Linked DNA regions of Sphaerisporangium krabiense. The protein of the gene in region 1 interacts with the protein of each later gene in a pairwise test. Links are inferred from orthologs where the notes say so. Each region holds a gene or a part of one and is shown in the gene's direction. Other genes may lie near its edges.

Region 1 (8,045 bases):
GCGGAAAAAGTCCTCGGCGCGGCCGCCGGCGCGCCGGTCAGCGTGAGCGCCACCACCACCGACGGGCTCGGCCTCACCGGGCGCGGCGAGGGCGTGGCCGCCATCGCCACGGCCCTCGTTCTCCCGGTCGCGCCAACCGAACCGGCTTCGCACACGTCTTAGTTGCGGGATCCCGAAATCCGGAGGGCTCACCGGCCCGCGAGACCGGAGGACGGCGCCCCGCCAACCGGCGCGGTGCGGGGCGTCGTTCTCCTTTACCAGGCTTTGACCTGGAACTTTTGGCTTTTATGATTAGTTGTCCTCCAGGGGGTAGCCGTCTTCACAGCGTGAAGGTGCGACCCTCAAGTGGAGGCACAAGATGACCATTGAAAGCATTCTCGGCGCTATCGTCATCGGCGCGATCATCGGCGCTCTCGGGCGCCTTGTTCTGCCCGGCCGTCAGCCCATCGGGTGGCTCGTCACGATCATCGTCGGCATCGTCGCCGCCCTGATCGGTACCGCCATCGCCCAGGTGCTGGGTGTCGAGACGACTTCCGGGATCGACTGGATCGAGATCATCCTGCAGGTCGTCGTCGCCGTCATCGGTGTCGCCGTGGTGGCCGGGATCCGCGGTCGAACGAGGGTCTGACCTCGGACGGAGCGCACCGCTTCGCCGCCCCTTGCGGGAGGCGATCCGCGGCAGCGGCCCCCGGTAGACCCGCGGGCGGTCACGCGCACGGTGCGATGACTCCGCCGGAAACTGAAAGACCCGCCCGATCCCCACGGATCGGGCGGGTCTTTTCCATGCGGTCCTTCGTCTACTCCTCGGGGGGCAGCGGGGTGCTGCGCATGCGTCCCGACGGCGGCGCCGCGGCCCCTCCGTAGGGCGGGCGTCCGGCCTCGGGCGCCTCGTCCCGCGCGCCCGTCCCGGGGAGTGCGTCCTCGCGGAGGTGCGGATACGGCTGCGTGTCCTGCTCCTGCTCCTGCTCCTGCTTCCGGTCCCGGGGCTCGTCCCGGTCGGTGACGTGCGGGTACGGCTGCGTGTCGCCCAGGTCGCGCTCGGACGGCTTGGGAAGAGGATGTACGAGGACGTCGCCGCTCGCGGGCCGTACGAGATCGCCCCAGCGGACCGGGCGATCAGGAGACCTCTCCGGCGGTCCGCCCGCCGCCCCCGGACGAGGCTGGGGCACCAGCCGCTGCTCCGGCTCGGGCGGAGGAACGACGTGCTCGGGACCGCCGTGCTCGGGACCGCCCTGTTCTGGGCCGCCGTGCTCCGGGCCGTCGTGCTCGGGGCCGTCCTGTCCGTGCGGGTCGTCCCCGCCGGTCTCAAGCGGGCCGGTCTCGCGCGGGCCGTCGTGCTGATCGTCGGCCTTGTGAGCGTCGCCGGCATCGGCCGCGTCGTCCTGGAGGTCGTCCAGCCGGTCGTCCTCCCGCAGCGGCGGAAGCTCGTCCACGGTCGGCGTCTCCGGGGCGGGCGTCGGAGGCACGACGGGCGTGACCTCGGGTTCGTCCGGCTCGGCGGCGGCCGTCGCGTGGCCGTGATCGCGGGCGGGATGGGCGGCCGCGGGCGAGGCCGTCTCCAGCGGAGGCGCCAGCTCGGGGTCGCGTTCCTCGCCGCCGAAGGGCACGATGTCACGTTCCGCGGGCGGCGCCTGCGCCGTCTCGTAGGCGGGGAAACGCCGGGCCGGGAGCAGGAACAGCCACAGCCCGATCACGAACATCACCCACGGCGCCACGGCGACCGGCACCGTGGCGCGCCCCGGCTCGATCACCGTGCCCGTCGCGACGGCGATGTTCGCCGCGGCGGCGGCCACGATGAGCAGGACGAGGATCGCCATGGCCTGGGCGCGTACCAGGAGCCGCGCGGGGCGCAGGAGCAGCACGCTGATCAGCGCGATGGCCAGCAGCGCGTCGAACCCGGCGGGGTAGAGGTAGGCGAAGTCGGCGCGCGCCCCGCCGGTCACGGCGAGGGAGCGGATGGGCTCGAAGGAGAGCACACAGGCGGTGGCGGCGAGCCCGGCGACCGCGAGGGCCGCGACGGCGGTGCCCACACGGCGCAGCGCCAGCGCCGCTCCTGCGTGTTGAGCGGGTGGAGGCGGGATCTCGGACCGGCGGGAAGAGCGCGTCGCCGGCGGCGGGGGAGTGACGTCCATGGCTTTTCGAGCCTACAGAATCATGGCTCGCCTCACCGGGCGGCGCGGCCGCGCCACGCCAGGCTTCCGTGCGAGGTCGTGGTGGTCGCGGCGGCTCGGTCCGGCTCGCGGCACGGCTCTCGGTCCGACTCCAGGGTCTGACAGGAGCCTTACCCGACTAAATCTGGCATCCGGACATGCCACAAGATTCCCGATTTTTAGCCAGATCTGGGACTTCGCCCACTGTTCTCGTACAAAGCATTCCCGGCAAGTGGCTCTTAGAGGGAGAAGACGGGCGGTCGGACCACGCGTCCGGAAACCCGGAGCCGTTCACATTCGCTTTGAGGGCCGGTGAGGTACGGCAACCCGTCCTGTCAGGGCCTGTGAGGCATTAGCCTTGCCTTCGTGAGTCTGCGCCTATACGACACCGGAACCCGTGCGGTCCGCGAGTTCGTCCCCGTCCAGCCGGGCCGGGTCTCGATATACCTGTGCGGCGCGACCGTGCAGGCTCCGCCGCACATCGGGCACATCCGCTCGGGCGTCAACTTCGACGTCGTCCGCCGGTGGCTGACCCGCTCCGGCTTCGAGGTGTCCTTCTGCCGCAACGTCACCGACCTCGACGACAAGATCCTCCGCGTCGCCGCGGAGGAGGGCGTGCCCTGGTACGTCGTCGCCGAGCGCAACCAGCGCGCCTTCACCTGGGCCTACGACGCCCTCGGCTGCCTCCCGCCCACCGTCGAGCCTCGGGCGATGGGCCACATCCCCGAGATGGTCGAGCTGATCCAGCGCCTCATCGACAAGGGGCACGCCTACGCCGCGGGCGGCGACGTCTACTTCGACGTCATGTCCTACGCCGAGCGCTACGGCAGACTCTCCAACCAGCGCCCCGAGAACATGCGCGCCGCCGGCGACACCGACACCGACTGCAAGCGCGACCCCCGCGACTTCGCCCTGTGGAAGGGCGCCAAGCCCGGCGAGCCCACCTGGCCCACGCCGTGGGGCTCGGGCCGTCCCGGCTGGCACATCGAGTGCTCGGCGATGGCGACCAAGTACCTCGGCGAGACCTTCGACATCCACGGCGGCGGCGTCGACCTGATCTTCCCGCACCACGAGAACGAGGTCGCCCAGTCCCAGGCCGCCGGCGACGGCTTCGCCCGCTACTGGATGCACAACGGCATGCTGAAGGTCGGCGCCGAGAAGATGAGCAAGTCGCTCGGCAACTCCCTTCTCGTCCCGGCCATGCTGACCAAGGTGCGCCCCGTCGAGCTGCGCTACTACCTCGTCGCCGCTCACTACCGCTCCGCGATCGACTACTCCGAGGAGGCCCTGGCCGAGGCCGCCGCCGGCTACCAGCGCATCGAGGGCTTCGTCACCCGCGCCGCCGAGGTCATCCACGATGTCGACGCCGCCGCGCCGCTCCCGCAGGCCTTCGCCGACGCCTTGAACGACGACTTCGGCGTGCCGCAGGCCCTCGCCGTCGTCCACGAGGTCGTCCGCGAAGGAAACGTGGCCCTCGCCCACGGCAACAAGGAACAGGTCGCCCGTCTCCTGGCCGAGACCCAGAACATGCTCGACGTCCTCGGGCTCGACCCGCGCTCGCCGCAGTGGCGGTCGTCCTCCGCAGGCTCCGGCCTGCGCGAGACCGTGGACGCCCTGGTCAGGGTCGCTCTGGAACAGCGCCAGGCCGCCCGCGCCCGCAAGGACTACGCCGCCGCCGACGCCATCCGCGACCAGCTCGCGGCGGCCGGCGTCGTCGTCGAGGACACCCCCCAAGGTCCGCGATGGGAAATCGCGCACTGATCGCGACGGTAGGCTGACACCATGGCAGGTGGGGGTAAAGGGTCGGGCAGGCCCGCGAAGAGGCAAGGCGCCACACGGGGCACCGGCGGCAAGGGCCGCAGGAGCCTGGCGGGCAAGGGGGCGACACCTCCCGCCAGCGAACGGCACTGGTTCAAGGACCGCCAGCGCGCCTCCGGTGCCGCGGCACCCTCTCCCAGGGAAGGCGCCGCCCCCGCTCGCCCGGCGCGCGGTCCCCGGCGGGACGACGCTCCCGAGGTCATCGGCGGGCGCAACCCCGTCGTCGAGGCCCTGCGCGCCGAGGTTCCCGCCACGGCGATGTACGTCGCCCAGCGCATCGACCACGACGACCGCGTCCGCGAGGCCATCAAGATCGCGTCCAACCGTGGCATCGCCCTGCTGGAGGTCAGCCGCGACAAGCTCGACCGGCTCACCGACGGCACCGTCCACCAGGGCCTCGGCCTCCAGCTCCCGCCCTACGACTACGCCCACCCGGCCGACCTGGTCGAACACGCGCAGGACGCCGCAGAGGTCCCCCTGATCATCGCCCTGGACGGCGTCACCGACCCGCGCAACCTCGGCGCCATCGCCCGCTCCGCCACCGCCTTCGGCGCCCACGGCATCCTCGTGCCCGCCCGCCGCTCGGCCGGCGTCACGGCCGGCGCCTGGAAGACCTCCGCCGGCACCCTCGCCCACATGCCCGTGGCCCGCGCCGCCAACCTCACCAGCGCCCTGCGCGAGTACCGCGAACGCGGCCTGTTCGTCATCGGCCTCGACGGCGAGGGCCGCACCGACATCGCCGACGTCGACCTCGCCACCGAGCCCCTCGTCGTGGTGATCGGCTCCGAAGGCAAGGGCCTGTCCCGCCTCGTCCGCGAGTCCTGCGACGTCGTCGCCCGCATCCCCATGCGCGCCGCCGCCGAATCCTTGAACGCCGGCGTAGCGACGGGCATAGCCCTCTACGAAATAGCCCGCCACCGCCGCCGCTGACCCCTCACCCCCGCCGTAACCTCGGTGCCACCGCCTACCCTGACCCACTAAACTCAGAGGCACGCACCACCGCCGACGTAGCTCAATCGGCAGAGCAACGGTCTTGTAAACCGTAGGTCAGGGGTTCGATTCCCCTCGTCGGCTCCCCAAGGCCCCTGCGCCACCCGCCAGGGGCCTTCTCCATGCGGACCTGTCCTCAGACAGCGGCAGGGCAGGAGACAGCCGAGCGTGGTGACGACACGCTTACCGTTGGCCTTCACTGTTAGGAAACTTTCCTTTATATTAAGTTATCCCCCCAGTGAAGGAAGCATGACATGCGAAGAGTGGTCACGTTGCTGTCCTCGGCGGCCATCGCCGCGGCCAGTGTGGTGTTCGTGGCGACGCCGGCCTCCGCGCACGGCTACATCACGTCGCCGCCTAGCCGGCAGGCGAACTGCGCGCAGGGCAAGGTCTCCAAGTGCGGCGACATCATCTACGAGCCCTACAGCGTCGAGGGGCCCAAGGGGCAGCGCAACTGCAGCGCCGGCGACTCCCGCTGGGCGCCGCTGGACGACGACAGCAAGGCCTGGCCGGCGGCCAAGGTCGGCGACTCCATCACCTTCCAGTGGTCCCTCAAGGTCCCGCACGCCACCAGCACGTGGGAGTACTACGTCGGCGGCACCAAGATCGCGTCCTTCGACGACAGGGGCAGGGTGCCCAGCTCGTCGGTCTCGCACACGGTGAACCTCGGTGGCAGGACCGGCCGCATCAAGCTGCTGGCCATCTGGAACATCGCCGACACGGCGATGGCGTTCTACAACTGCGTCGACCTGCAGGTCGGCTCCGGCGGTCCCGACCCGACCCCTACCCCCACGCCGACCGTGACCCCCACGCCCACCCCGACCCGGACGCCGACCCCGACCCCGACGGTCGTCCCCAACGGTCCGTGGACGGCGGGCACCGCCTACACCCCGGGCTCGCAGGTCACCTACAACGGCGCCACCTACCGGTGCCTGCAGTCGCACACCGCCCTGCCCGGCTGGGAGCCGCCGAACGTCCCGGCGCTCTGGGCCCGCGTCTGATCCGCTGCCGTTCGACTTGAGATATACCCGCCTCTGGCTCTGTCGGTGAGAAGTGACGGCACTTGCCGGCAGAGCTGGAGATGGGGGAAACCGGCGGGCTTGCATACCTCTGGTTAAGACTGCAATTCCCCTCGTCGGCTCCCACGCCAAAAGCCCCTCGGCATGCTCGCCAGGGGCTTTTGCCGCCGGATTCTGCAGACAAGCGCTACTCGACGGCTGAAGCGAACCTTGTCGGCACCTGCTACGCCGGTGCGGAACCCATCGCGCACCCCACCCAGGCGACATCCTCACGGCTGTTCTCCGCCCTCACGGAAGGAGATTCTGCGCTGGTCGCCGGATGACACCACCACCAGGCGGTCACCCGCCGATACCGCCAGCGCAGATCTCAACCGTGATCAGAGTGTCGGTTAGAACCCGAAGCCGAAGCCGGGGATGCTGACACCGCCCACCCCCACGAAGGGGTATGCGAAGGCGGCGGCCTCCGGGATGGTCACGATGTCCACAACGCTGTCGCCCGCACCGCCGAAGCCACCGAAGCCACCAAAGCCGCCTGAGCCGCCGTCCCCCTCCCAGTTCGTGCCGATGGTGGTGTATGCGCTCGCGCCGCTGGCGGTGATGGCACCGAGACCGGTGAGTGCCGCCGTGACGGCCAGTATCGCCGCGTATTTCTTGATATGTCGCACTGCGTTCCCCCTTGACGGATCGACTGGCGGAGCGGAAGCGTTTATCCGCCTTCCAGGTAACGCGCTGACGCCTTAACCTGCCGCTGCCCGCCTAGTTTCCCGATCGCTGAATGCGACAAACGATCACTCTTGCATCTTGACTGCAACTTAAATGCCTATTGGATTATTAAATCCTATATTTCCTATTTTGTCCCGACGTGTCTTTCGGGGCCGGCGACGGCATGTGATCGGTAACTACTCGTTGGCCAAGGCCGATGCGGGGCCCGATTGGCTGGTGATGGAGTGTGCGACTGTCTCGGCGTGGCCGATGAGAAAGCACGCCCCAGGTTGCCAGATGTCGTCACGGCGGATGTCGGTCCCGGCCCGTGACCGCTCGCGAGACGCGCTCGCTTCCCAGGCCGACGCCCCGGCTGGTTCCGCCAGGCTCGGCTAGGCAGGCCGTCACCAGATGCGGTGAGCAGGGGGCGGGCTGGGTGCGTCCGGATGGCCCTGGACCCCGTGGGGCGGCGCATCGGTGGCCTGGACGGCGGCACCTGGCTCACCCGGCCGCGGTACGCGGCTCAATGTGACGCGACCGCGTGACCTGCGGCGCTTCCCGGTTTGTGCGTGGAGCATGGCGCCCGGGAACGGCCCGTTCGGCGAAGGGCCCTTGACAAACCGGCGATCAGCCTCCTTTACTTCAAGGCACTTATTTATGTGACTTCCGAAAATCGGGAGGGTCCACTCCATGCCCCGCCTACGCCCGGTCCTCGCGGCCCTGGGTGTCACCATCGCGGCCACGGCCGTCGTCGCGACGGCACCGTCACCCGCATCGGCGACACCCCCGCTTCCCCCCGCTGCCACCTACACCGTCACGACGGGTGCCACCGGCCCCAACCAGTACTCGACCGATTCTCCGGCGTCGCCGTTCGTCGATAAGGACGGGACGTTTTACACCCAGCAGTCCGCGGCTCTGTACGGCCCGAAGGACGAGCGTTACTGGGCGTTCTTCACCGGTACCGACTTCGACGACGCGTCCCGCTCGTCGGCGATCAGCGACGCGGTCAACCCGGGCAACCCACAGGACAAGAACAACGACACCACCTGGCGGTGCAACAACAGCCCGACGGGGAAGATCGCCTCGATCCCGCCCCAGGGCCAATGGCAGAAGAACTACTGCGATCTGATCGGTACCTGGGTCGATCCCGATACCGGTGACTGGGTCGGGTTGGTGCACAACGAGTTCACGATGTTCCCGTTCGGGGACGGCATGCACTACGACTCGATCGATTACGCGGTGTCCACTGATCAGGGGCGGACGTGGGACATCAAGGACCATGTCATCACCTCGCCCTACAGCACGGTGCGGGGTGACACTCAGGCGTTTCCGAACCAGACGTACTACTTCGGTGGTGGTGATCAGC
Region 2 (3,653 bases), 190 kb from region 1 along the record:
GGACGCGATCGTCGCCGCCGCGCGCAGGACCGGCCGCACCGCGCGGATCCACCTCAAGGCCGACACCGGCATCACCCGCGGCGGCGCCACCGCCCGCGCGTGGCCCGAGCTGCTGGACCGCGCGCTGGCCGCCCAGGCCGAGGGCGCCGTCGAGATCGCCGGGCTGTGGTCGCACTTCGCCTGCGCCGACATCCCGGGCCACCCCTCGATCGCCCGCCAGCTCGCCGAGTTCGACGAGGCCCTGGCCGTCGCCGACAAGGCCGGCGTCACCGGCTCGCACGTCCTGCGGCACATCGCCAACTCGGCCGCCACGGTCTCGCTGCCCGGCGCCCACTACGACATGGTCCGCCCCGGCATCGCCGTGTACGGGCTGAGCCCGATCCCCGAGCTCGGCGACTTCGGCCTGCGCCCGGCGATGACGCTCACCGCCCGCGTCGCCATGGCCAAGCGCGTGGACGCCGGCACCGGCGTCTCCTACGGGCACCTCTACACGACCGACCGCGAGACCACCATGGCCCTGGTGCCGCTCGGGTACGCCGACGGCGTGCTGCGCGGCGCCACCAACCGCGCGGAGGTCCTCGCCGCCGGCCGCCGCCGCAGGGTCGCGGGCCGGGTCTGCATGGACCAGTTCATGATCGACGTAGGGGACGACCCGATCGCCGAGGGGGACGAGGTCGTCCTGTTCGGACCGGGCGCCCACGGGGAGCCCACCGCTCAGGAATGGGCCGATTCCCTCGGCACGATCACTCATGAGATCGTGACGAGGATCGGTGCGCGCGTGCCGCGCGTTCACCGGGAGACGGCACCGATGGAAGGCGCCGGTTGAAGGAGGTACGGATGCCCACACGCCGCAGGGTCGGCATCGCCGGGGCGGTCGTCGGCGCCGCGTCGGCGGGCGTGGCGGCGGCCGCCCTGGCCAAGAGGTACGCCGTGGGGCGCATCCGCCTGCGGCCGGATCTCGAGGCGAGCGAGCCCTTCGGCGAGTTGCGCGGGCGGCCCGTCACCGTGCGGACCTCCGACGGCGTCGAGCTGTACGCCGAGGTCGACGGCCCCGAGGACGCCCCGCTGACGATCGTCTTCTGCCACGGCTACACCCTCAACCTCGACTCCTGGCACTACCAGCGGCGCGACCTGCGCGACACCCACCGGCTGGTGTTCTGGGACCAGCGCTGCCACGGCCGTTCCACCCGCACCCCCGCCGAGGACTGCACGATCGACCGCCTCGGCGCCGATCTGGCCGAGGTGCTGAAGACGCTGGTGCCGGGCCCGTGCGTGCTCGTCGGGCACTCCATGGGCGGCATGACGGTGATGGCGCTGGCCGAACGGCACCCCGAGCTGTTCGGGGACAAGGTGCGCGGCGTGGCGCTGATCTCCACCTCCGCGGGCAAGCTCGCCGAGCTCACCCTGGGCCTGCCCGCCCTGTTCTCCAAGGTCGTCCACCGCGCCGCCGCGCCCGCGGTCACCCTGCTCGGACGGCGCGCGGCGCTGATCGACAAGGGCAGACAGGCGGGCAGCGACGTGTCGTTCCTGGTGCTGCGCTACCTGGGGTTCGGCGACGCGACCAAGATCAGCCCCACCGTGGTCGACTTCGCGGAGTCCATGATCCGCTCCACCCCCACGGACGTCATCGCCGACTTCTACCCGGCGCTGATGTCCCACGACAAGCTGTCCGCCCTCGGCGTGCTGGACAAGGTGCCCACCGAGATCATCGTCGGCGACAAGGACTGGCTCACCCCGACCGAGCACAGCAGGGCCATCCACGCGAGCCTGCCCACCGCGCGGCTCACCGAGATCGAGGGCGCCTCCCATCTGGTACTGCTGGAGGAGCCCGAGACCGTGACCGGGGCGATCGCCCGGCTGGTCGAGCGAGCCCTGGAGGCCGGCGCCGGAGACGCGATGGGAGAGGCCGTATGAACCAGGTGACCAGACACGTGACCAGAGACGTGCCCACGACCGAGGACATGCGCGCGCTGGGGGAGGAGGTCGCGCGCCTGTTCGGCCCCGGCGACCTGGTCGTGCTGTCCGGCCCGCTCGGCGCGGGCAAGACCACCTTCGTCCAGGGCGTCGCCGAGGGGCTCAAGGTGCGCGGGCCGATCACCTCGCCGACGTTCGTGATCGCCCGCGTCCACCCCTCGCTCGCCGGCGGCCCGGCCCTGGTCCACGCGGACGCCTACCGCCTCGGCGGCGCGCTGGAGGTCGACGACCTCGACCTGGACGCCTCCCTGGAGGACTCGGTGACCGTCGTGGAGTGGGGCGAGGGCCTGGTGGAGGGGCTCGCCGAGGACCGTCTGGAGATCGCGATCCGGCGCGCCGACGCGGGCGAGGAGCGCGTCGTCGAGCTGCGCGCGGTCGGGTCGCGGTGGAACGAGGCGATCGGCCGCCTTTCTCCGATCTAGACCGGTAATCTTGCCTCCCTTGACGCACTCCTGAGTTCCTGTGAATCATCGGAATGAAGATCGTTCCAATGGGTTGGCCTGTCATTTCTGGGTATGCCAGGTTGGGTAAAGCCCAGGTGTGGTCGTGTCGGGCGGGGTCGGATCGTACGGCGAAGTGGAGTGCGACGGTGCACAGGGTCGGGCGGGTCGCGGTGTCGGGTGCGTTCCTTCTCTTGGGCGGCGTCGCGTGCACCGCCTCGGCCCAGACCGGAGGGACGGCCGATCCCACCCCTGCGCCCACGCTGAGCAGGCAGGACATCCGCGTCCAGATCGTGCCGAGCAAGGTGCAGAGCGGGGCGACGCGCTCGGTCCGCGTCCGCGCCTTCTGCCCCGTTCCGCAGGGCGGCACCGACTACCGGGCGACGGCGCGGTCCAACTCCTTCACCGGCGTGGTCACGCTGACCCAGCCGCCGCTGTCCACTCCCGCGGCGTCCTCCACCCCGGTCACCACGGCGGCCCCCTCGCCGGAGGTCCACGGCTTCGCCCTCGTCGACGAGGACGCCCGGCCCGGCCGCTACGAGGTCGACGTCAAGTGCGACGGCACCAACGACACCGGCAAGGCCACGTTCACCCTCACCGCCAAGCGCTCAGAGCCCGCCCCCACCAGGACCCGCGTCGTGCCCACCAGGGCGCCGCGGGCCGGGGGCGGCGGCACGGCCGCGGGCGCGACGGACGAGCCGGGCGGCATTCCCACGGCGGTGACCGTGGTGGTGCTGCTCGGGGCGCTCGGCGGCGGCGTGGCGCTGGCGCGGCACAGGTCCCGGACCCGCTGACCGTCCCGCCCGCGCTCCCCCCATGGCCGACACCCCCAAGTGGCTGAGGATCGTGGTCGCCGGGGTCGTCACCGGCGCCGTCCTGTACGCGATCACCGGCGGCCCCGGACGCGAGTCCGAGCCGCGCCGGATCAAGACCGCCGTCCCCGAGCGCCTCGACATCCCCTCCCTCGGCCTGAAGGCCCCCCTCATGAAACTGGGCCTCGCCGACGACGGAGAGGTCGAGCTGCCGCCGTTCGAGAAGCCGTCCACGGCGGGCTGGTTCGACCAGAGCGTCGTCCCCGGCGACGCGGGCCCCTCGGTGATCATCGGCCATGTGGACACCAAGACGGCCCCCGCCGTCTTCTACCGCCTGCGCGAGCTCAAGAAGGGCGCGATCGTCAAGGTCCGACGCAGCGACGGCAGGACCGCCCAGTACCGCGTCAACGCCATCGAACAGGTCGCC

The links. Proteins that work in one complex are often made in the same cells at the same time.
Region 2: the proteins of rlmB (region 1) and tsaE interact in binary tests that used the Escherichia coli proteins (3 or more experiments, as listed by UniProt). The link is inferred for Sphaerisporangium krabiense from one-to-one orthologs.

Annotation. Positions count from the first base shown.
Region 1 is NZ_JACHBR010000001.1:901,487-909,531, reverse strand. The notes cover bases 3,152-5,915. They hold rlmB (23S rRNA (guanosine(2251)-2'-O)-methyltransferase RlmB), read left to right. Parts: upstream 3,152-3,932; coding sequence 3,933-4,898; downstream 4,899-5,915. Other genes in these bases: BJ981_RS03825 (lytic polysaccharide monooxygenase), read left to right, coding at 5,213-5,915; cysS (cysteine--tRNA ligase), read left to right, coding at 3,152-3,911. In the rest of the region: ispF (2-C-methyl-D-erythritol 2,4-cyclodiphosphate synthase), read left to right, coding at 1-162; BJ981_RS03850 (GlsB/YeaQ/YmgE family stress response membrane protein), read left to right, coding at 359-628; BJ981_RS03845 (DUF2637 domain-containing protein), read right to left, coding at 798-2,030; more of cysS, read left to right, coding at 2,517-3,151; more of BJ981_RS03825, read left to right, coding at 5,916-5,959; BJ981_RS03820 (hypothetical protein), read right to left, coding at 6,367-6,642; BJ981_RS03815 (galactose-binding domain-containing protein), read left to right, coding at 7,370-8,045. UniProt on the Escherichia coli protein: Specifically methylates the ribose of guanosine 2251 in 23S rRNA.
Region 2 is NZ_JACHBR010000001.1:709,927-713,579, reverse strand. What follows is about bases 664-3,653. They hold tsaE (tRNA (adenosine(37)-N6)-threonylcarbamoyltransferase complex ATPase subunit type 1 TsaE), read left to right. Parts: upstream 664-1,910; coding sequence 1,911-2,396; downstream 2,397-3,653. Other genes in these bases: BJ981_RS02935 (class F sortase), read left to right, coding at 3,231-3,653; BJ981_RS02940 (hypothetical protein), read left to right, coding at 2,564-3,208; BJ981_RS02950 (alpha/beta fold hydrolase), read left to right, coding at 838-1,914; alr (alanine racemase), read left to right, coding at 664-826. In the rest of the region: more of alr, read left to right, coding at 1-663. UniProt on the Escherichia coli protein: Required for the formation of a threonylcarbamoyl group on adenosine at position 37 (t(6)A37) in tRNAs that read codons beginning with adenine.